Regions from separate parts of the Janthinobacterium glycogeni genome, predicted to be linked through region 2. Evidence: predicted binding sites of a transcription regulator. Region 2 holds the regulator's gene; each other region holds the start of a gene.
The links. The regulator sigma-54, encoded in region 2, starts transcription at its own class of promoters, with help from an activator protein. The targets are predictions, from matches to a motif close to TGGCANGNAANCTGCTTT.
Positions count from the first base shown of each region.

Region 1: the regulator sigma-54 is predicted to act here: its motif matches at 3,238-3,255, upstream of ACQ4W4_RS00435 (urease accessory protein UreD).
Region 3: the regulator sigma-54 is predicted to act here: its motif matches at 2,827-2,844, upstream of ACQ4W4_RS11645 (PEP-CTERM sorting domain-containing protein).

Region 1 is NZ_JBNYXP010000001.1:88,671-96,426, reverse strand. Features, by position in the region: gene ACQ4W4_RS00445 (sensor histidine kinase) at 1-769, shown strand, start outside; gene ACQ4W4_RS00440 (EAL domain-containing response regulator) at 945-3,155, shown strand; gene ACQ4W4_RS00435 (urease accessory protein UreD) at 3,313-4,155, shown strand; gene ACQ4W4_RS00430 (urease subunit gamma) at 4,181-4,483, shown strand; gene ACQ4W4_RS00425 (urease subunit beta) at 4,514-4,843, shown strand; gene ureC (urease subunit alpha) at 4,845-6,545, shown strand; gene ureE (urease accessory protein UreE) at 6,559-7,083, shown strand; gene ACQ4W4_RS00410 (urease accessory protein UreF) at 7,083-7,756, shown strand, end outside.
Region 2 is NZ_JBNYXP010000008.1:136,061-143,816, reverse strand. Features, by position in the region: gene ACQ4W4_RS19500 (PTS sugar transporter subunit IIA) at 1-61, shown strand, start outside; gene hprK (HPr(Ser) kinase/phosphatase) at 98-1,033, shown strand; gene rapZ (RNase adapter RapZ) at 1,180-2,043, shown strand; gene ACQ4W4_RS19485 (3-hydroxyisobutyryl-CoA hydrolase) at 2,044-3,129, opposite strand; gene hpf (ribosome hibernation-promoting factor, HPF/YfiA family) at 3,258-3,620, opposite strand; gene ACQ4W4_RS19475 (RNA polymerase factor sigma-54) at 3,690-5,168, opposite strand; gene lptB (LPS export ABC transporter ATP-binding protein) at 5,173-5,928, opposite strand; gene lptA (lipopolysaccharide transport periplasmic protein LptA) at 5,928-6,509, opposite strand; gene lptC (LPS export ABC transporter periplasmic protein LptC) at 6,535-7,146, opposite strand; gene ACQ4W4_RS19455 (KdsC family phosphatase) at 7,189-7,722, opposite strand; gene ACQ4W4_RS19450 (KpsF/GutQ family sugar-phosphate isomerase) at 7,722-7,756, opposite strand, start outside.
Region 3 is NZ_JBNYXP010000004.1:161,589-169,344, forward strand. Features, by position in the region: gene ACQ4W4_RS11625 (phasin family protein) at 1-502, shown strand, start outside; gene ACQ4W4_RS11630 (TetR/AcrR family transcriptional regulator) at 641-1,312, shown strand; gene ACQ4W4_RS11635 (tetratricopeptide repeat protein) at 1,354-2,127, shown strand; gene ACQ4W4_RS11640 (LOG family protein) at 2,138-2,683, shown strand; gene ACQ4W4_RS11645 (PEP-CTERM sorting domain-containing protein) at 3,033-3,626, shown strand; gene ACQ4W4_RS11650 (YgjP-like metallopeptidase domain-containing protein) at 3,729-4,241, opposite strand; gene ACQ4W4_RS11655 (KGG domain-containing protein) at 4,419-4,802, opposite strand; gene ACQ4W4_RS11660 (phasin family protein) at 4,851-5,363, opposite strand; gene purU (formyltetrahydrofolate deformylase) at 5,708-6,589, shown strand; gene ACQ4W4_RS11670 (YaeQ family protein) at 6,629-7,171, shown strand; gene ACQ4W4_RS11675 (head GIN domain-containing protein) at 7,232-7,756, opposite strand, start outside.

The sequences.
Region 1 (7,756 bases), on a different contig from region 2:
GGGGCGCCTGCAGGCGCAGACGGTCGTGGTGGCGCTGGCGCCGCTGCTGCAGGAAGTGATGGACATGCTGGGCATGCGCGCCGAGCAGCAGGGGCTGGTCCTGCGCCTCGATTGCGCGGACCTGCCGGCGGCCGTGCTGCTCGATGCGACGCGCTTGCGCCAGGTGCTGCTGAACCTGATGTCGAACGCCGTCAAGTTCGCCGGCGGCGGCGAAGTCACCCTGCGCGTGCGCGGCGAGCGGCGCGATGGCGATCAATGGCTGCTGTCATTCGCCGTCAGCGACACGGGCATCGGCATCGCCCCGGAGGACCAGCAGCGCATTTTCGAGCCCTTCGTGCAGGCCGACAGCGCGGGACCGAGGGATGGCACGGGCCTGGGCCTGGCCATCTCGCGCGAATTCGTGCAGCTGATGAACGGCGAACTGACGCTGGAGTCCAAGCCGGGGCAGGGCGCCACCTTCCGCTTCAGCATACCCGCGCAGGCGGCCGAGGCGCCCGTGCAGGCGACCATGCCGCTGCCCGTGGCGCCCGTGCCCGAGGCGTTGCCGGCACTGCGGGCGCAAGACTTGCTGCTGCTGACAGGGGAGGAACGCGCCGCCTTGCTGGTGGCGCTGCGCGAATTGAACCTGGCCAGGGTGGCCCTGCTGCTGGCGGCCTTGCCAGCGGCGGCGGCGCCGCTGCAGGCGCCGCTGCAGGCCATGCTCGACCAGCATCAGTACCGCCAGCTGTGCGGCTTGCTGGAGAATGAGGGAGTGCTGACGCACACGTAAAAGTGTGGGCTGACAACATCGGTTTCGCTGAAAAGACGGACTAAGTGGGGCCGATGGATGGTGCTGAATTGCAATAAAGATTATGATGATAGTACGTAGTTCATCGCAAAGAAAATGTCTTGTCCAGCGTGGCAACGGACCGCCGCGCCTCATCCAAAGCTGAGAGAACTGCTACATGCACCGCGATTTTTCCGAAGTGAATGCTAAGGGCGAAGTACTGATCGTTGAAGATACGCCGGCTTCGCTGAAGCTGTTGAGCGATTTGCTGGGCGGCGCCGGCTACGCGGTGCGCCAGGCGCCGAACGGCGAGCTGGCCCTGTGGACAGCCCAGGCGCGCCCGCCGGAGCTGATCCTGCTCGACGTGCGCATGCCGGGCCTCGACGGCTTTGAAGTATGCCGCCGCCTGAAGGAGATACCGTCCCTGCGCCAGGTGCCGGTGATCTTCCTGTCGGCCCAGTACGATACGGACGACAAGGTGCGCGGCTTTGCGCTGGGCGCCGTCGATTTCATCGCCAAGCCCTTCCAGGCCGAGGAAATCCTGGCCCGCACCGACGCCCACGTGCGCCTGGCGCGGGCGCAGCTGCAGCTGGCGCAGGAGCGCGCCAACCTGGAACGGCGCGTGGCCGAACGCACGGCCGAACTGGAGCAGGTGGCCAGCACCCTGGCGCGCGAAGTGCAGATCCGCCGCGCGAATGAGGAATTGCTGCGCCTGTCGGGCCAGGTCTTCGAAGCGACCCAGGACGCCATCCTGATCACCGATCCCGCCGGCGTCATCGTCACGGCCAATCCCGCCTTTACGCGCATCACCGGCTACGCGGCGCAGGAAGTGGTGGGCACGGACATCCTGCGTCTGCACGCCGAACACACGGGCGAAGCGGTGCTGCAGGCCCTGCGCCAGGGCTTGCGCAGCAGCGGCTGCTGGTCGGGCGAGGTGCAGACGCGGCGCAAGAGCGGCGACACCTATCCCTGCCTGCTCAGCGCCTCCACCGTGCACGGCCCGGATGGCGCCGTCGTCAACTACATCGGCGTCTTCCTCGACATCAGCGAGCGCAAAGCCGAACAGCATCTGATCGACTTCCTCTCTTACCATGACGCGCTGACGGGTTTGCCGAACCGCGTGCTGCTGCGCGAACGCTTCGAACAGGCGCGCGCGAACGCCGTGCGCGACAGCCAGCAGGTGGTGCTGATGTGCCTGGACCTGGACCGCTTCAAGAACATCAACGATTCGCACGGCCAGGCCGTGGGCGACAAGGCGCTGCAAGTGGTGGCGCGCTTCCTGTCCGGCTGCGTACGCGAGGGCGATACCGTGGCGCGCCAGGGCGGCGACGAATTCCAGATCCTGCTGCAGGACGATGCCCTGCTGGGGCGCACCCTGGGGCTGGCGCAAACCATCCTGGCCGGCTTGCGCGAAGAATTGAGTGTTGACGGCGAGCGCCTGGCGCTGACCACCAGCATCGGCATCGCCATGTGCCCGGCCGACGGCGACAGCCTCGACGACGTGCTGCGCCACGCCGACACGGCCCTCGTGCGCGCCAAGGAAATGGGGCGCGACCATTACGCCTTCTTCACGGAGCGCATGGGCAGCGATATCCGCGCCCGCCTGGCCATGCAGCAGCAGCTGCGCGGCGCCATCGGCCGCGACGAATTCGAAGTGCACTACCAGCCCCAGATGTGCCTGCGCACGGGCGCCTTGCTGGGCGCGGAAGCCTTGCTGCGCTGGGAAAATCCGGTGCTGGGCAAGGTGCCTCCCGGCCTGTTCATCGCGCTGGCGGAGGAATACGGCTTGATCACGGCTATCGGAGAATGGGTGCTTGAAAGCGTGTGCGCGCAGATCCGCGTGTGGCACGATGCGGGCCTGGGCAGCATCAAGGTGGCCGTCAACCTGTCCGGCAAGCAGTTCGCGCAGGACCGCACCGTGCCTTTCGTCGAGGCGGCCCTGCGCAAGTACGGCATCGCGCCCGCCTGCCTCGGCATCGAGATCACGGAAAGCACGGTGATGGGCGACCCGGACAAGGCCGTGGCGGCCCTCACGCGCCTGAAGGATATCGGCGTGGGCATTTCGCTCGACGACTTCGGCACCGGCTATTCCAGCCTCGGTTACCTAAAGCGCTTTCCCATCGACGTGCTGAAGATCGACAAATCCTTCGTCGACGACGTCACCACCAGCAGCAGCGACGCGGCCATCGCCCGCTCCGTCATCTCGCTGGCGCACAACCTCGATATGCGCGTCATCGCCGAAGGCGTGGAAACGCGCGAGCAGGTCGCCTTCCTGACGGAACACGGCTGCGATGAAATGCAGGGCTATTATTTCAGCCGCCCCCTGGGCGCCGCACTGTTTACGGCCTTGCTGCGCGAACGGCGCACCCTGGCCATGGCCTGGGCATAAGCGCCGCGGTGCGGTCGATGCACCAAGCCGGTGCGTCCGCTGCAGCGCGGTGCACGATTCTCATTGTTCCGTCACCTGACGCTGGCACATATCCTGCTTAGGTAATCGCTTATTTACGCGATTGCCCCGCATGCCAGACAGCAGCCATCCTCCAGTCATGCCGACACCAGCGAGCGCACACGGCGCCTGGCAGGCGCACCTGCGCCTGGGCTTTGCGCTGCACGATGGCGTCAGCCGCCTCGTCGAGCGCGCGCACAGCGGTCCCCTGCGCGTGCAAAAGCCCCTGTACCCGGAAGGCGATGCAGTCTGCCACGCCATCATCATCCATCCGCCCGGCGGCGTGGTGGGCGGCGACCAGCTGGCCGTCGACGCCACGGCGGGCGAGGGCGCGCACGCCTTGCTCACGTCACCGGGCGCCGCCAAGTGGTACCGCGCCAACGGCCATGTCTCGGGCCAGCACATCGCGCTGCGCGCGGGCAGCGGTGCGGCGATCGAGTGGCTGCCGCAGGAAAGCATTTTCTTCGACCAGGCTTGCGTACGCCTGCGCCATGAGGTGGAACTGGCGGCGGATGCCGGCTACATCGGCTGCGACATCGTTTGCCTGGGCCGCAGCGCCGCAGGCGAAATTTTTAACACGGGCAGCATCAGCCAGCAGGTGCAGATCCGCCGCGGCGGCAAGCTGCTGTGGTGGGAGCAGGGCGTGCTGGCCGCCGGCGGCGCCTTGATGGCCAGCCCGCTGGGATTGGGTGGGCACACCGTGTGCGCCACCCTGATCGCCGTCGGCACGCAAGTTTCGCCCGCCGTGCTGGCGGCCGTGCGCGAGATCGCCGTGCCGGCCGGCGCCGCGTTTGGCGCCACGCACATGAAATCGCTGGTGGTGGTGCGCCTGCTGTGCGGCGACAGCGAGGCGGCGCGCCGCATCATGCTGGCAGCATGGCAGTTGCTGCGCCCCGCCATGCTGGGACGCGACGCCGTCGTGCCCCGCATCTGGAACACTTAATCAGGAAAGAAGCGCAAGGAAAACCATGGACCTGACTCCCCGCGAAAAAGACAAACTGCTCATTTTTACGGCCGCGCTGCTGGCCGAACGGCGCCTCGCGCGCGGCTTGAAATTGAATTATCCGGAAGCGGTGGCCCTGATCAGCGCCGCCATCATGGAAGGCGCGCGCGATGGCAAGTCGGTGGCGCAGCTGATGTCGGACGGCACCAAGATACTCTCGCGCGCCGACGTCATGGACGGCATCGCCGAGATGATCCCCGACATCCAGGTGGAAGCGACGTTTCCTGACGGCAGCAAGCTGGTGACCGTGCACCACCCGATACCGTAACCAACCAAGCGACATTGACAGGAGCCCCTCATGATCCCAGGCGAATACCAATTGGAAGAAGGCGAAATCAGCTTGAACGCGGGGCGCGCCACGGCCACCGTGGTGGTGGCCAACCGGGGCGACCGGCCGATCCAGGTCGGTTCGCACTTTCACTTTTTTGAAGTCAATCCGGCATTGGCCTTCGAGCGCTGGCGCGCCTACGGCATGCGGCTGAACATCACTGCCGGCACCGCCGTGCGCTTCGAGCCGGGCCAGCAGCGCACGGTGGAACTGGTGGCGCTGGCGGGCGAGCGCAAGGTTTACGGTTTCAACGGCGCAGTGATGGGCGAACTGCAGGACACACCACCGGGAAAGGATTGAGATGGCCAGCATTCCCCGCAGCGCGTATGCCGAGATGTTCGGCCCCACCAAGGGCGACCGCATCCGCCTGGCCGACACGGAACTGTTCATCGAGATCGAGCATGACTACGCGATCTACGGTGAGGAAGTGAAATTCGGCGGCGGCAAGGTGATCCGCGACGGCATGGGCCAGTCGCAGCGCTGCGCGGCCGAGGTGATGGACACCGTCATCACGAATGCCGTCATCCTCGACCACTGGGGCATCGTGAAGGCCGACATCGGCCTGAAAAACGGTCTGATTTTCGGCATCGGCAAGGCGGGCAACCCCGACATCCAGCCCGGCGTGACCTTGGCCATCGGCGGCGCCACCGAGATCATCGCCGGCGAAGGCATGATCGTCACGGCCGGCGGCGTCGATACGCACATCCACTTCATCTGCCCGCAGCAGATCGAGGAAGCGCTGATGAGCGGCGTGACGACCATGCTGGGCGGCGGCACGGGGCCGGCCGTGGGCACGGCCGCCACCACCTGCACGCCGGGGCCGTGGCATTTGCACGCCATGCTGGCGGCGGCCGACGCCTTCCCGATGAACCTGGGCTTCATGGGCAAAGGCAACGTCAGCTTGCCGCTGCCGCTGGAAGAGCAGGTGCGCGCGGGCGCCATCGGCCTGAAACTGCACGAAGACTGGGGCAGCACGCCGGCCGTCATCGACAATTGCCTGTCGGTGGCCGAGCGCATGGACATCCAGGTGGCGCTGCACAGCGATACCCTCAACGAAGGCGGCTTCCTCGAGCACACCCTGGCCGCCTTCAAGGACCGCACCATCCACACGTTTCACACGGAAGGGGCGGGCGGCGGCCATGCGCCCGACATCATCGCCGCCGTGGGCCAGTCCAACGTGCTGCCCTCGTCGACCAACCCCACGCGCCCCTTCACCGTCAACACGCTCGACGAGCACCTGGACATGCTGATGGTGTGCCACCACCTGGATCCGGCGATTGCCGAAGACGTGGCGTTCGCCGAGTCGCGCATCCGCCGCGAAACCATCGCCGCCGAAGATATCTTGCACGACATCGGCGCCATCTCGATGATGTCGTCCGACTCGCAGGCGATGGGGCGCGTCGGAGAGGTGATCATGCGCACCTGGCAGACGGCGCACAAGATGAAGGTGCAGCGGGGAGCGCTGGCGCCCGACACGGCGCGCAGCGACAACTTCCGCGCCAAGCGCTACATCGCCAAGTACACGATCAACCCGGCCATCACGCACGGGATTTCGCACGTGGTCGGCTCCATCGAGGCGGGCAAGATCGCCGATATCGTGCTGTGGAAGCCCGCCTTCTTCGGCGTCAAGCCGTCGATGATACTCAAGGGCGGCATGATCGCGGCCGCGCAGATGGGCGACCCGAACGCGTCGATTCCCACGCCGCAGCCCGTGCACTACCGCATGATGTTCGGCGCCTTCGGCGGCGGCCTGAAAAAGTCGTTTACGTTTGTGTCGCAGGCGGCCTACGACCTCGATATCGGGCATCAATTGAAACTGAATAAATCCCTCATCGCCGTGAAAAACATGCGCGGCCTGCGCAAGGCGGACATGATCCATAACGGCGCCACGCCGCACATGGAAGTGGACCCGGAAACCTACGCCGTGCGCGCCGACGGCCAGCTGCTCGTGTGCGAGGCGGCCGCCGTGCTGCCCATGGCGCAGCGCTATTTTCTATTTTAAGCGGGAGACAAGCATGCTCACTTTGCATACCAAACTGGCGGCGGACGATCACCGCGCCGCCGTTGCCCAACTCGTGCTGCCCTACGACCAGCGCGAAAAATGCCGGCTGCGCGCCGTGCTGTCGAATGGCGAGGACGTCGCCGTGTTCACCGTGCGCGGCACGGTGCTGCGCGACGGCGAGCGCATGACCGGGCCGGAAGGGCAGGTGGTGCAGATCGTCGCCGCGCGCGAGCCGACCTATCTGGTGCGCTGCGCGGATGCGCACACCCTGCTGCGCTGCGCTTTTCATCTGGGGAACCGCCATACGCAGGCGCAGGTGGGTGACGGCTTTTTGCGCATCCGCAAGGACGTGGTGCTCAAGGAGATGCTCGAAGGCTTGCAAGCGACTGTGACGGAAGAAAGCGCGCCGTTCGAGCCGGAGGCGGGCGCGTATGGCGGCGGCCATGGCCACCACGACGGCCACGGCCAGCACTTGCTGGCTCCCGTGCCGCTGCGGCAGAAAATCCACCGCCCCGGCGACACGCCAGGCGCCGCATGATGCAGGCATCGGCCCTGCTGCATCTGCTGCAGTTCGCCAGCCCGGCCTTGCCGATCGGCGCCTACAGCTATTCGCAGGGGCTGGAAGCGGCGCTGGAATCGGGCCTGGTGCACGACGCGGCCACGGCGCGCGACTGGATCGCGCAGCATCTGGCGCAGGTGGTGGCGCGCTGGGAGGCGCCCCTGTGCTGGCGCTTGATGCAGGCGTTTGAAGCGCAGGATCTGCGTGCCGTGCAGCGCTGGAGCGAGCGCTTCATCGCTTCGCGCGACACGGCGGAATTTCGCGCCGAAACCATCCAGATGGGCTATTCGCTGACCAAGCTCCTGGCCGAGCTGGGCGTGGCCGACGGTGTGCTGATCGACATGCTGCAGGGGCAGCCCGAAGTGGCCCTGCCCACGGCCTATGCCTGCGCCGTGGCGGCGCTGACCATTCCGCGCGAAGAGGCGCTGCTGGCCATGCTGTTCGCGTGGGCGGAAAACCAGGTGCTCGTCTGCGTGAAATCCGTGCCGCTGGGGCAGGTGGCGGGCCAGAGACTATTGCTGTCGCTGCGGCCGGACCTGGAAGCGGCGGCCGTCACGGCGCAAACCTTGGCAGACGACGAGATGGGCAACTGGGCGCCAGGTCTGTCGCTGCTGTCGATGCGGCACGAAGTGCAGTACAGCCGCTTGTACCG
Region 2 (7,756 bases):
ACCGAAATCCGTGCATTCGCGCATCGTCAATTGGCAACCCAGTCTGCAAGCGGCGGGTTAAACTTCAGGTATTCCTCCACTCCTGAAGAAGACTGCCATGTTGCAAACGCCGCTGACGATACAACGCCTGTACGACGATAATCGTGAAAGTCTGCAACTGGGCTGGTTCGCCGGCTTCCCCGGCGGCGAACGCCTGATCTCGGGCGACGTCTCGTCGGCCGCCGACCAGGTAGGCCACTTGAACCTGATCCATCCGGGCCGCATCCAGGTCTTCGGCCACCAGGAAATCAATTACTATCAGCGCCTGAAGGTCAACACGCGCACCCACGTGATCGGCGAGCTGATCGCCGGCGGTCCGCCCGCGCTGATCATCGCGCAAGGGCTGGAAACGCCGCCCGACATCCTCGCCATCTGCGACGAGCAAAACATTCCCCTGTTCTCCACCCCGCTGCCGGCCGCGCAAGTGATCGACTTCCTGCGCGTCTACCTGTCGAAAAAACTGGCGCAGCGCATCATCATGCACGGCGTGTTCATGGACGTGCTGGGCGTGGGCGTGCTGATCACGGGCGATTCGGGTCTGGGCAAGAGCGAGCTGGGCCTGGAGCTGATTTCGCGCAGCCACGGCCTGGTGGCCGACGACGCCGTCGAATTCTCGCGCATCGCGCCCAACATGATCGAAGGCCGCTGCCCTCCCCTGCTGCAAAACCTGCTGGAAGTGCGGGGCCTGGGCTTGCTCGACATCAAGGCCATCTTTGGCGAAACGGCCGTGCGCCGCAAGATGCGTTTGAAACTGATCGTGCACCTGGTGCGCCGCAACGCGCTGGAAGAAGAAGTCGAGCGCCTGCCCTTCCTGTTCCCTACGGAAGACGTACTCGGTCTGCCCGTGCGCAAGGTCGTCATCCCCGTCGCCGCCGGCCGCAACATCGCCGTGCTGCTGGAAGCGGCCGTGCGCAACACGATACTGCAGCTGCGCGGCATCGATACCTTGCAGGAGTTCATGGAGCGGCAACGTTTGGCAATGAGTGGTGACTAATTACCGGGGTCCGACCCGACGGGTCTGACCCCACATTGACGCCCATGGCAACAATTAAACAAGCAATGCTCGAACAATAATTGCAATAATTTGTAAAGATAATTGCCTTGGGAGCAGAGCGCCGATCTTTATTGTATGATCGGTGTATGCATATCGTCCTTATCACCGGAATATCCGGCTCCGGTAAATCCGTCGCGCTCAATGTGCTGGAAGATACCGGCTACTATTGTGTCGACAACCTGCCGCCGGCCTTGCTGCCCAGCCTGGTGCAAACCTTGCTCGACGAAGGCACGCCGCAGCTGGCCGTGGCCGTCGATGCGCGCAGCGCCGAGTCGCTCGTCAGCTTGCCGCACAATGTCGCGCTGCTGCGCGACCAGGGGCACGACGTCAAGGTCATGTTCCTGACAGCCACCACGCATTCGCTGGTAGCGCGCTTCTCGGAAACACGGCGCAGCCATCCGCTGTCCCACGAATTGCGCCCGAACCAGAATCCGGCCAGCCGTCGCACCCTGATCGAGTGCATCTCGGAAGAACGCGAACGTCTGTCGGCCATCGAGCAGCTGGGCCATGTGATCGATACCTCGGAACTGAGCGCCAACAAACTGCGCGCGTGGATCAAGGATATCGTCGCCTCCGAACGCGCGCCGCTGACCCTGTTCTTCGAATCGTTCGCCTTCAAGCTGGGCGTGCCGCTCGATGCCGATTTCGTCTTCGACGTGCGGGCCTTGCCCAATCCCTATTACGACCTGGCCCTGCGCCCGCTCGATGGCCGCGACGCGCCCGTGATCGCCTTCCTCGACGCGCAGCCGAGCGCGCTGGAGCTGCTGGCCGACATCCGCGCCTTCATCGAGAAATGGCTGCCGTCGTTCAAGTCCGACAACCGCAGCTACCTGACGGTGGCCCTCGGCTGCACGGGCGGCCAGCACCGCTCCGTGTACATGGCGGAGCGGCTGGCGCAGTATTTCGGCCCCAAGGAAAGAGTCGTACTGCGCCATCGCGAGCGCTCCTAGTTAATCGAGGTGGCGCAGCGGATGCGCCTGCGCAGGCCAGACGGGCACAAAGAAGCGCGCCACCATGGCCGCGTCGACTTCGTCCAGGCTGGCGGGATTCCAGCGCGGCGCATTGTCCTTGTCGACCACCAGCGCGCGCACGCCCTCGAGCACTTCGCCATGCTCGAAATTGCGGCGCACCACCGTGCGCTCCATGCGCAGGCAATCGGCCACGCCCAGGTGGGCGCCCCGCTGCAGCAATTCCAAAGTCACCGACATCATCAAGGGAGAGCGCAGGCGCATGGCCGCCAGCGCCCTGGCGGCGAATGCGCCATCGTCCTGCGCCAGCGAGGCCATGATGGCCGCCACCGAACCCGCGCTGAAATGGCGGTCCAGCGCCGCGCGCGCCGTGGCCAGGGCAGAAGCGCCCGCCTCGGCCTGAAACGGGGCCGCCAGCGCCTTGATGGCGACCGGCAAGGCCTCGCCCGGCGTCGACTCGAACAGGGCCAGCAGCGCCCCCATCTGCGCCTCGGGCAGGTAGACATCGGCCAGGCCCGTGTACAGGGCGTCGGCCGCGTTGATCGTCAAGCCCGTCAAGCCCAGGTAAAGGCCCAGCTGGCCTGCCAGGCGGGATAAAAAATAACTGCCGCCCACGTCGGGGAACAGGCCGATATTGACTTCCGGCATGGCCATGCGCGTGCGGCCCGTGACGATGCGCAGGCGGTTGCCGGGCCCCGCTTGCGCCACGCCCATGCCGCCGCCCATCACCACGCCATCCATCACAGCGATATACGGTTTCGGATAAAAATGGATCAAATGATTTAAAGCGTATTCTTCCGTAAAGAAATCTTCCAGCAGCGCGCTGCCCCCTTGCGGCGTGGCCAGGCCCGCATCGTAAAAGAAACGGATGTCGCCGCCGGCGCACAGGCCTTTCTCGCTGCTGGAGCGAATGATGACGGCGTCCACCTGCGGATCATCGCGCCAGGCCAGCAAGGCCGCGCTCAGGGCGCGCACCATCTCCAGCGACAGGGAATTCAAGGCTTTTGGACGGTCGAGCACGATGTGGCCCGTGCGGTGGCGGATGGAAATCTGGACGAGGTCGCTCATGGCAGGCAGGAAAGAAGTGAAAGTGCAAACATTCTAGCGCCTGCGCGGGGCACATTGCGTTTCGCTGGACGCAAAAAAGGGCGCAATGTGCGCCCTTAGTTGATCACAACTGCTGGAAGCGGGTGGCCTTAGACGGCGACGACGGCGTCTTCCTCGGAGTTGTCTGGCAGATGCTTGATCGCCTCTTTACCGTGCCCTTGCACTTTGGTTTTGTATTTCATCACTTGCCTATCGAGCTTGTCGATCAGGGTATCGATCGCGGCGTACAGGTCGTGCGCCAGGCTTTCCACATAGACGGTCTTGCCGCTCAAACGCAGGTTGACTTCGGCCTTTTGACGTTTTTCTTTCTCTTTGAGGTTATCCACGGTCAGAATCACGGCGATATCGATGACTTGATCGAAATGACGTTTCACGCGCTCCAGCTTCGTTTGTACGTATTCACGGATGGCTGGTGTCACTTCGAGATGATGTCCGCTGATGGTGAGATTCATACACACTCCTAAAGATGATCGGGTTCGTGCGGTCCATCGACTCCGGCCCGCAGAGGAACCGAAAAAAACTTACAAACACTTACGCAGGCTCACTGGCGGAATTTTTAACGCTTCCCGGTATTTGGCAACAGTACGTCGCGCAATCACCATGCCTTGTTCCCCCAGCATGTCCGCAATCTTACTGTCGGATAAAGGATTTTTAGGGTCTTCTGCTCCTGTCAGTTGCACGATCAATGCCCGTATCGCCGTCGATGACGCTTCGCCCCCCGCTTCGGTGGCGACGTGGCTACCAAAGAAATATTTCAACTCGAACATGCCGTGCGGGGTCAGCATGTACTTTTGAGTTGTTACCCGCGAGATAGTACTCTCGTGTAAACCCAGTGTATCAGCTATTTCACGGAGCACAAGGGGGCGCATGGCAACGGCCCCATGCGAGAAAAAGTTCTTTTGTCTTTCTACTATCGCCTGCGCCACACGCAGGATCGTGTCGAAGCGCTGGCGCATATTCTTGATCAGCCACTTGGCTTCCTGCAACTGTGCGCCCATGGCGCCTTCGCCCTTGCCCTGCTTGAGCAGGTTGGCGTACATGGCGTTCACGCGCAGGCGCGGCATGACGTCGTTGTTCAGGGTCACTTGCCAGCCATTGCGCGCGCGCTTGACGACGACGTCGGGCACCACGTAATCGGACACGTCCGAGGCGAACACGGCGCCCGGATGCGGATTGCACTGGCGAATCACCGTCTGCGCTTCGCGCAAGTCTTCATCGTCGCAGTCGAGGGCTTTTTTCAGCTTGTTGAAATCGCGCTGGGCAAACCAGGCCAGGTGCTTTTCCACGATGACGAGGGCCATGCGCCGCGTCACCATGGCGATGTGCGGCAAGCGCTTGATTTGCAGGGCCAGGCATTCGGATGCATTGCGCGCGCCCACGCCGGGCGGATCGAAACTTTGCAGCAGCGACAAGGCCGTGCGCATCTCGTCGGCATCGATTTCCAGCTCTTCCGGCAGGCGCGCCAGAATGTCGTCGAGCGACTCTTCCAGATAGCCATTATCATCGAGCGCGTCGATGATCAGCTCGACCAGCGCGCGGTCGCGCAATTCAAGCACCGTCACGCGCATCTGCTCCATCAGGTGTTCGCGCAGGGTGCAGTGATGGGCCTCCAGTTGCGGGCGGGAATCTTCGTCGTCGGGCGCCTTGCCCCGGCTCGCTTCGCTCCAGTCGCTGTCGCCGCCATCGGCGGCGGCCGGGCCCTCGCCCGCCTCGCCGTCAAAGGTTTCCACTTCGGCCGGCGCCGCGGGCGCCTCCTGGCCAGGCGGCTGGGGCGGCGCTTCGGCCGGCGCCGCCGTGGAGCTCAAAGCCCCGTCGGACAGCAGGCGCAGCGAACGGTCGAGCGGATCGTCTAGGCGCTCGAGCAAGGGATTGTCCGTCAGCAGTTGCTCGAGTTCCTGGTGCAATTCCAGCGTAGACAATTGCAACAGGCGTATCGATTGCTGCAACTGCGGCGTCAGTGCCAGGTGCTGCGAAGTGCGCAGCTGCAATGATTGTTTCATTGGCTTACATGCGGAAGTGTTCGCCCAGATAGACCCGGCGTACCGACTCGTTCGCGATGATGTCGTCGGGGCGTCCCGACGCCAGTACCGAGCCCTGGTTGATGATGTAGGCACGATCGCAAATACCCAGCGTCTCGCGCACATTATGATCGGTGATCAGCACGCCGATATTGCGCTCCTTCAAGAAGCGCACGATGCGCTGGATCTCGATCACGGCGATCGGATCGACGCCGGCAAACGGTTCGTCGAGCAGCACGAAACGGGGATCGGTGGCCAGGGCACGGGCGATTTCCACGCGGCGGCGCTCGCCGCCCGACAGGGACAGCGCCTGATTCTCGCGCAACTTTTCAATCTGCAAGTCGGCCAGCAGTTTATCCAGGCGTTCCTCGATCTCGGCCTTCTTCAAAGGACGGCCTTCGACGGTCTGGATTTCCAGTACGGCGCGGATATTGTCTTCCACCGTCAGCTTGCGGAACACGGACGCCTCCTGCGGCAGATACGACAGGCCCATCTGCGCGCGGCGGTGGATCGGCAGGCTGGAAATGTCCACGCCGCTGATGTCGATGCTGCCGCCGTCCGACGGCACCAGCCCGACGATCATGTAGAACGAGGTGGTCTTGCCGGCGCCGTTCGGGCCCAGCAGCCCCACCACTTCGCCGCATTCGACTTGCAGCGAGACATCATGCACGACTTGCCGCTTGCCATAGGTTTTTTGCAGTCCGCGAACGATCAGGGTGCTGCCGCAACGGGTATTGTCCATTATTTCGTTCCTGGCGCAGGCGTGGCCGGGGCTTTCTCCGCCGCGGGCGCCTTGGTCTTCGGCTGGATCACCATGCGCACGCTGCCGCCATCGGAGGTGCTGGTGCCGCTGTCGGAATTTTCCATCTTGAATACTTCCTTGCGGCTGTCATACGAGATGAAGGCGCCATTGGCCACGTCGGTCACTTTCGTGCCTTCCAGGCGCGTCAGCTTGGCTTTGGAAAACAGTTTCACCACTTCCGTCTTGTTGTCGTATTCAACACGCTCCGCTTCGCCTTCGACCCACAGGTCGCCGGCGCCATCGCGCTTCTGGCGGAAGGTGGCCAGCTTGCCGGGATCGGCCCAGAAGGTGATGAACTGGTAGCCTTGCGGGTCTTCCGTGATCAGGGCCCGGCCCGCCTTCATGGTCAGCGTGCCCTTGACCAGCACGACGTCGCCCGTCAGGGTACGAATCTGCTTGACGTCATCGACGTGACCGCTACGCGCCGTGATGACGGCTTCCTTCTCGGAATCGGCCTTCTCGGCATGCGCCACGCCCATGAGGGCCAGAGAAAATACGCTCAACAGCAAGATGTTCTTCATAGTATGGTTTCCTTGTTTCATTCTGTCATTTTGCCGCCGCGGCCGGGCGCGGTTTCGGCGGGAGGACCATGCGCAGCGCATTCTGCACTTCCACCACGCCAGTGGCGTTATTGGCCTTCATGCCGATACCATTGATGCGCGAGGCGCCCGTCAGGATATTGACAGGCACGTCCGTTTCCATTCGTTCTTCGTCCGGAAACACCGTCAGCGCTTCCGTCCTGACCGTCAGGTTCTGTGCCTTCGGACTGGCCACGCGGTCGATCACGACCTTGCGGTGCAGTTGCAGCCGGGTATTGTCCTGGTCGATATGCGCCAGTTCCGCATTCATGTTCAACGGCGGCATGCCGGGCGTAAGCTTGCGCACGAAGGGCTGGTCGATATCGGACGAATCGTCGGCCGGATAATGCGTGAGCTTGTTGCCCGATACGATATAGCTGGGCTTACCCGTCAAGTCCATGCGCACCAAGCTGAAATTGGTAATGAAATAGTCGGGCTCATCCAGATGCTTGCTGGCCCTGATGTCCTGGCCATTCTTGTTCATCACTTCAAGCAGCCAAAAGCTGGCCAGCGCGACGACGACCGCGCCCAGCAGGGTAAAAATCATGCGCCAGCGATGGGCGCCTCCTGGCTTACGCATAGGGTTTCACTCTTTCATAGGTCACTGGCGGCAAGGCGCACCTCACTCCAGGAACGGCGCCATGACGCGCGCATAGTTGTCCTGGGCGCGCAGCAGGAATTCGCAGATTTCGCGCACCGCGCCGCGGCCGCCGCCGGCCTGCGTCACATGGTGCGCCAGGCCCTGCGCTTCCGGACGCCCGCCCGGCACGCTGACGGCAAAGCCCACGCGGCGCAGGATGGGCGCATCGATGACGTCGTCGCCGATGTAGCCGCATTGCTCTTCCGTCAAGCCCGTCAGCGCCAGCAGTTCGCGAAACGGCGTCAGCTTGTCGTGACCGCCCTGGTGCACATGGGTAATGCCCAGGTCTTGCGCGCGGCGCGCCGTGATGGCCGAGCGGCGCGCGCTGATGATGGCCGTCTGCACACCCGATTCCTGCAGCAGCTTGATGCCCAGGCCATCATACACATTAAACGTTTTCATCATTTCGCCATCGGGGCCGAAATGCAGGCTGCCGTCGGTGAGCACGCCATCGACGTCAAAGATCATCAGTTTGACCTTGGCTGCGCGTGCCAGATTGTCCGCTACGCTATCCATCAGATCACCTTCGCTTGCGTCAGATCATGGATAT
Region 3 (7,756 bases), on a different contig from region 2:
GTTTTCCCGGCTGGTGAAGGAAGGCACGGAATTCCAGAAGCGCGCCGAAGACAAGGTGGCCGATGTCAGCGGCAGCGTCGGCAAACTGGCCGATGGCGTGGGCAAGCAGGCCAGCGGTTCCTGGGACAAGCTGGAACAGGTGTTTGAGGAGCGCGTGGCGCGCGCACTGGCCACCATCGGCGTGCCCATGCAAAACGATATCGCCGCGCTGCACGCCAGGATCAATGCCTTGAGCGTGCAGGTAGCGGCGCTGTCATCCAGGGCCGCTCCGGCGGTCAAGCCGAAGGCTGCGGCCCAGCCCGTGGTAAAGGCGGCGCCGAAAGCGGCACCGAAGGCGGCCGTCGTCAAGGCACCGGTCAAGACGACAGCCAAGACGCCCGCCAAGACGCCCGCCAAGACGCCCGCCAAGACGCCGGCCAAGGCGGCGCCGCGCACCGCGGTCAAGCCCGTGAGCAAGCCCGCCGCCAGGCCGGCGGCGAAGAAAAAAGCATCGCCGGCCTGAGCCGGTGCCGCATCTCTCCAGCCTGCGCGAGCAGGCTTTTTCTTGCCCTGGCTTTTCGTTGGCGCCCGGGGGCGGAGTGTTTCATTACAGCTATCTTAGGTGGTATGCTTGAGGCAGAACACAGAGAGATTGCCCGCCATGCTACAAAAAGCACCACGCCGTACCCGCGAACGCATCCTGGAGTTGTCGCTGCGCCTGTTCAATGAGTTTGGTGAGCCGAATATCACGACGACCGTGATTGCGGAAGAGATGAACATTTCGCCGGGAAACCTGTATTACCACTTCCGTAACAAGGACGACATCGTCAACTCGATCTTCGTCCAGTTCGAGGCGGAAATCGAACGCATCCTGACCGTGCCCGACGGGCGCCGCTCGAATATCGAGGATGTCTGGTTGTATCTGCACCTAATGTTCGAACTGATCTGGCGCTACCGCTTTTTCTATCGCGACCTCAACGATTTGTTGTCGCGCAACCGCAAGCTGGAATTGCACTTCAAACTGATCCTGGCGCACAAGATCAAGGTGGCCACGCAGCTGTGCGAAGATTTGCGCAGCGAACAGTCGCTCGAGGCGTCGGACATGGAAGTGGCCGCCATGGCGACGAATATGGTCGTCGTCGCCACCTACTGGCTGTCGTACGAATACGTGCGCAATCCGCGCAAGTACAGCGAGCAGCAATCGATGTCCGATGCGCTGGCGCGCGGCTGCTACCAGGTGCTGTCCCTGATCGGCCCCTATTTGCGCAATGAAACGCATTTGCTGTTTCGCAAACTGTCGGAAGAGTATGTGACCAAACTCAAGAACGACTGACGCTGCTGCTGGCGCCACGTCGTCCATCACTGGAGAGAGATATGGCTTGGAAACAATTCCCCTATCCGGACGAAGCATATGTCTACACGCCGCAGACCCTGGAAGCGGCCTGGGCGCGCCTGCATGCGGGCGATGTGGAACCGTTTCCCACGCACCCTGCGCTGGTGCAAGCCTGGCTGGCCTTCCATGCGGGCGACTTCGAGCGGGCCGTGAAGCTGGGCCTGGCTGTCGGCGTGCCCGGCTATGCGGTGGCGCACAAGGCCACCTGCATCTACGCCACGCACCTGGAAGGCAACGACAGCCAGAAACTCGACATGTACGAGGAGGTGGCCGAGCGCTGCGAGCGCCAGCAGAGCGAGCAGCCGGACAATCCGGCCGGCTACTACTGGCATGCCTACAGCCTGGGCCGCTACGCGCTCGGTACTTCCGTCGTCAAGGCCCTGGCGCAAGGCATGGGCGCGCGCGTGCGCAACAGCCTGGACCGCACGATGACGGTGGCGCCCATGCATGCGGAAGCGCATATCGCGTTTGGGATTTATCATACGGAAATTATCGACAAGGTCGGCGCCATGATAGGGGGGCTGACCTATGGCGCCAACAAGGAAGACGGCTACCAGCACTTCAAGACGGCGCTGGCCCTGACGCCATATTCGGCGCTGGCGCACAGCGAATATGCGCGCGCATTGAATATGCTCGATGGAAAGAAAAAGCTGGCGGAAGCGCTGGCCCTGTATGAAAAGGCGGCCGAGTGCATGGCACTGGACGCCAAGGAACGCCTCGAAGTCGAGGCGGCGATCGATGAATTGAAAGGGTAGGGATACTGTGATCAAGGCTTTATGTGTGTATTGTGGCGCCAACGCGGGCGTCTCGCCGGACTATGCCGTGGCGGCGCGCGAACTGGCGCGCGTGCTGGTGGCGGAAAATATCTCGCTCGTGTATGGCGGCGGCAAGGTGGGCCTGATGGGCGTGATCGCCGATGAAGTGCTGCGCCTGGGCGGCGAAGTGACGGGCGTGATTCCCACCCAGCTGGTGGAGCGCGAAGTGGGCCACATGGGCTTGACGCGCCAGTTCATCGTGAAGGACATGCATGAGCGCAAGGCGATGATGGCCAGCCTGTCCGACGCCTTCATCGCCATGCCGGGCGGCTATGGCACCCTGGAAGAACTGTTCGAGATGCTCACATGGGCCCAGCTGGGCTTGCATGCCAAGCCTATCGGCCTGCTCAATGTTGACCGTTTCTATGATGGCTTGATTGCTTTCGTGCAAAACGGCAAGGAGCAGGGTTTCATTCGCCCGCAGCACGCGGCGTTCCTCAATGCCGACGCCGATCCTGCCGCGCTGGTGCAGCGCCTGAAGGAGTGTGCGCCGTAACGCCGTTTTTGTCTGGCCGTGCTTCCGCCGTCAGGCAACTATTTTCCCTGTCGCTTGAAAGGGCCATGCAGTACGCACTGCATGGCTTTTTTATTTCCGCATGGGAAAATTGATCGGCCCTGATGAGTTAATTAATAAAAATATGGCAAAAAAATTGCAGTGAAGGCATGTTTTTTTGAAAATGAAGATGCTTTTTAGGTATGGCTGTGGTCTACTGACATGGTTCAAAAGTTAGGAATATCGGACACCGACGAGCGTTGTACAGACTCCCCAAAAAAGGTGCCGGTCCATTTCAAGTTGCCACAACCACGCTACTTCATCATCTCGAAAGGATGCTATTTTGAAACCTATGACCTTCTTGCGCGCGACCGCTGTCGCCGCCATCCTCGCCGCTGGCGGCGCCCACGCGCAAACCACCACGATCACTTTCGATCCGCTGGAACAACCCGGCCACTTCGCTTCCCTGTTCCCCTCCTATTCCGAAGGCGGCTACAATTTCGATAGCAGTTTCCTGGGTCTGTTGAGTTCGGCACATCAAAGCAGCTTCGCCTACGCCGGCTCGGCCGGCCTGGGGGCGACAGCGCTGTCGACAACGACCCTGTCGCGTGCCGACGGTGGCGCTTTCTCGCTGAGCTCGATCAGCCTGGCCGACTTCGTGAGCTTGCCGGGTTCCTTCGACGTCACGTTTGTCGGCCACCAGGTGGGTGGCGGCACGGTAACGCAAACCTTCAGCCTCAACGGCAGCCATACTTTCAGCAATTACAACTTCACGGGCTTCGACAATCTGCTGTCGGCATCGTGGAAAGAGGGCGCCTTCCGTACCTTCCAGGTCGACAATATCTCCGCCAGCGTGAGCGCCGTGCCGGAACCGGCCACCTACGGCATGCTGCTGGGCGGTTTGGGCCTGCTGGGCTTCATGCTTCGCCGCAAGAACGCCGCCTGAACCTGAACCTGAACCTGGCGCCGGCCACGCCGGCGCGCCAGTCGCCATGTAAAAAGCCGCCTGTTTTGCAGGCGGCTTTTTTACGCCATCCGGCGCCAGCCTTTACGACCACAGGCGCTGGCCTGCCAGGTCGAGCTGGGTCAGGTACAGGCGCACGTCGAATTCGTACTGGTGGTATTGCGGTTCCATATATGTGCACAGCTTGTAGAAGGCTTTGTCGTGCTGCTTTTCCTTGACGTGCGCCAGTTCGTGCACAGCGATCATGCGCAGGAATTCCAGCGGCACTTCCTTGAACATGGTCGCCACGCGGATTTCATGTTTTGCCTTGAGCTTGCCGCCCTGCACGCGCGAGATCGAGGTATGCAAGCCCAGCGCATGCTGGATCACATGGATCTTGCTGTCGAACGCCACCTTGTTGATCGGGTCGGCATTGCGCAGGAATTCATTCTTCAAGTCCTGCACATACTGATATAAAGCCTTGTCGTTGCGCACATCGTGCGCGTTCGGGTAGCGTTTTAACAACACTTCGCCCAGCTTGTCTTGCGCGATCAGTTGCTGCACTTGTGCCTGCGTTTGTTCGGAATAGGCGCTCAGGTATTTCAGGGATGGCTGCATGCGGGGAAGGGCGGGACGTGGCGCGGAGGTATCGGTAAGGCGAGAATGTACCATACCGCCGCGCCCTGCGCTGCGCCAGCCCCTGCACGGAGCCGCCAGGGCCGCCCTGTGCCTTCCCGCGCCAAGCCGCGCGTGGCCGGGCTAAGCCGCTCAGCCCGGCCAATCCCGCCAGCCCGGTCAGCCCTTGTCGTCTTCGTCCTTGCCGCCCTGCCGGCCGCTGCCGCCGCTGCGTCCCGCCGTGCTGCTGCGGTTTTCATTGGCGCGCTGGGCCGATTGCCGGCTTTCGCCGCCTTTCCTGCCGATTTCCGCCATGTGTTCGCGGTTGCGGCTGACGGCTTCACCGCCTTTCTGCCCGGCACGGCGTGCTTCTTCCGAGTCGAATTCATGCGCCGTGCCCTTTTGATGGGCTGCCTGGCCGCCCTTGCTGGCAATTTCGCGTTGCTGCTCCTCGTTCATGGCGGCGAAACCGCGCTTGGCCGGGCCTTTGGCGCTGCCCGATTCGCCGGCTTTCTGGCTGCTGCCAGCGCCTTTGCCCTGTTCATTACCTTGATTGCTAGCCATGTCGCTCTCCTTGCTGTCAAGTGGGGGTCAAGTGGTTTGTGCAGGCGCTCAATGCGCCTGATCGGATTGCCTGCCGGTATCGTGGCTGCGGCCCGCGCCGTCGCGGTGGCCCGTGGCGTGCATTTTTTCGATCATTTCACGCTGGCGCTGCGTGGCTTTTTCCGTTTCCTCGGCCGTCTTGCGCACCACTTCGTCAGCGAAGGCCACGGCCGTGCGGCTCGTTTCGGGCAGGTGGTTCTCTGCCGTGCGGTTCATCTCGACATTGGCGTTGGCGACGAGATTGCCGAGCTGCTGCTGGTATTGCTGCAGCTTGTTGCTGCTTGGCTGCAACTGGCTGGCGGCCAGCGACATGAACTCGCCCGTGTCGCGCGCGCCCAGCAGTTGCTGGCTGGCGTTGCTCCACTCCTGCAGCAAGTCTTGCGCCAGCCGCAGATGCAGCTCGCTCAATTGCTGCGCCGTATCGAACATCTTGCGCGATAGTTCCGTGGCGAAATTGCATTGGGCCTCGAGATGGGACTTCAGGGCCGGGCTGAGACTGGGAAACATACTGTTTGTGAACATGTTCTACCTCAATGAAAAGCTGATCCAGAAAACACCCGGCGCACCGGATGCGGCGTATGGTGAAACAAGCAAAGAGATAGACGCCGGATGGCGTGCCAGGTTCCACGCCAGTTACCGGTTTGGCGCGAGAATGGGGCTCGGCAGGCGCAAAAACGCGATGACCTTGTGTTAGATCAAATGAACGCCAGTTAGCTCGCTGCGGCTGGCAGCCATGCTGTTTGTGTGGAAAATGCCGGCTTACCGGCCCGGCCGTGCGACAATAGCCGGCTCGCGGCAGCGCAGCCGATGGCCGGCGCGCGTGGCTGAGCCGAGCATAGCCCTAATTTTTTGCCTTTTCCGCGACCATGACGCATCCCGAATACATCCTGACCCTGTCCTGCCTGGACCAACGCGGCATCGTGCACCGCGTGTCCGGCTTCCTGGCCGATCACGGCTGCAACATCCTCGATTCCGCCCAGTTCGGCGACCAGGAATCCCGGCTGTTCTTCATGCGCGTGCATTTCGCGCTGGAAGACGGCGCCGTCAGCGACGCCCAGTTGCGCGGCGACTTCGCCGACCTGTCGCAAGCCATGCAGCTCAATGGCCCCTTCCATGGCCAATTGCACGATGCGCGCGTCAAGCCTCGCGTCATGCTGATGGTGTCGAAGATCGGCCATTGCCTCAACGATTTGCTGTTCCGCTACAAGAGCGGCTTGCTGAACGTGGAAATTCCCGCCATCGTGTCGAACCACATGGAGTTCTACCAGCTGGCGGCCAGCTACAATATTCCCTTCCACCACCTGCCGCTGGCGGCCGGCGCGCCGGAAGCGGCCAAGCTGGCGCAGGAAGCGAAGATCATCGAGCTGATGGAGTCGCACAAGATCGACCTGGTGGTCCTGGCGCGCTACATGCAAATCCTGTCGCCGGGCCTGTGCCAGGCGCTCGACGGCCGCGCCATCAATATCCACCACTCCTTCCTGCCCAGCTTCAAGGGCGCCAAGCCGTATGCGCAGGCGCATCACCGCGGCGTCAAGCTGATCGGCGCGACGGCCCACTTCGTCACGGGCGACCTGGACGAAGGCCCGATCATCGAGCAGGACGTCGAGCGCGTCGACCATGCGATGGATGCGGAAACGCTGACGGCCATCGGCCGCGACGTCGAGTGCGTGGTGCTGGCGCGCGCCGTGAAATGGTTCGTCGAGCATCGCATCCTGAAAAATGGCGACAAGACCGTGGTTTTCCGCTGATACCGACTTCACTATTTACTTTACCGAGACAGAAACACGATGGCCCTCAAAGCAACCATTTTCAAAGCCGATCTGCAGATCGCCGACATGGACCGCAACTACTACCAGGATCACGCGCTGACCCTGGCGCGCCACCCGTCCGAAACGGACGAGCGCATGATGGTGCGCCTGCTGGCGTTTGCCATCCATGCCGACGAGGCGCTGACCTTCACCAAGGGCCTGTTCGATACCGAAGAGCCCGATCTGTGGCAGAAAGATTTGACGGGCGCCATCCAGCTGTGGATCGAAGTGGGCCAGCCGGACGAAAAACGCATCCTGAAGGCCTGCGGCCGTTCGGAACAGGTCATCGTCTACAGCTATGGCGCAACCAGCCACATCTGGTGGAAGCAGATCGCCAACAAGCTGGAACGGGCAAAAAACCTGACCGTGATCAACCTGCCATCCGAGGCGGCGCAAGACATGAGCAAGCTGGCGCAGCGCAGCATGCAGCTGCAATGCACGATCCAGGATGGCCAGATCTGGCTGACCGACAGCGTCAACACGGTGCTGATCGACCGCGAACCGGTGAAGCCGGCGCGCTGATGTTGATGGATTGAAATGCAGAAAGCCCGGATCGCTCCGGGCTTTTTGCATTCTGATCGATCAGTTCGGTGCGTTGCCGAGGCGTTTGATGCTGCTCGAACGCTGCATGCTGCGGCTGATGCGCGGATCGCCGTAGTAGCTCACTTCGCCCGAGCCGCCGATGCTGATGCTCAGGTCATCCTTCGCCCACACGGTGGCCTCGCCCGAGCCGCCGATGCTTACCTGCACCTCGCGCGCGGCCAGGCGGCCCGCCTGGATATTGCCCGAGCCGCCGATCGACGCCGTCAGCTGCTCCGTCTTGCCGCTGGCCTTGAAGTTGCCGCTGCCGCCGATGGCCACGGCCACCTGGCGGCTGTCGAGGCCGCGCGCGTCGATGGAACCGGAGCCGCCCACGTCGAAGCGCAGATTCTCGGCGCGCAAGCCCGTTGCCGTGATGTTGCCCGAGCCGCCCACGCTGACGCGTTCCACCTGGCGCGCCTGGATGACGATGGTCAGGCTGCTCTGACGGAAGTTGGTATTGCGCTTGGCGGGGCGGATGCGCAAGGTGCCGTTTTCCACGGCCGTCTCGATCAGCGGCAGGATATT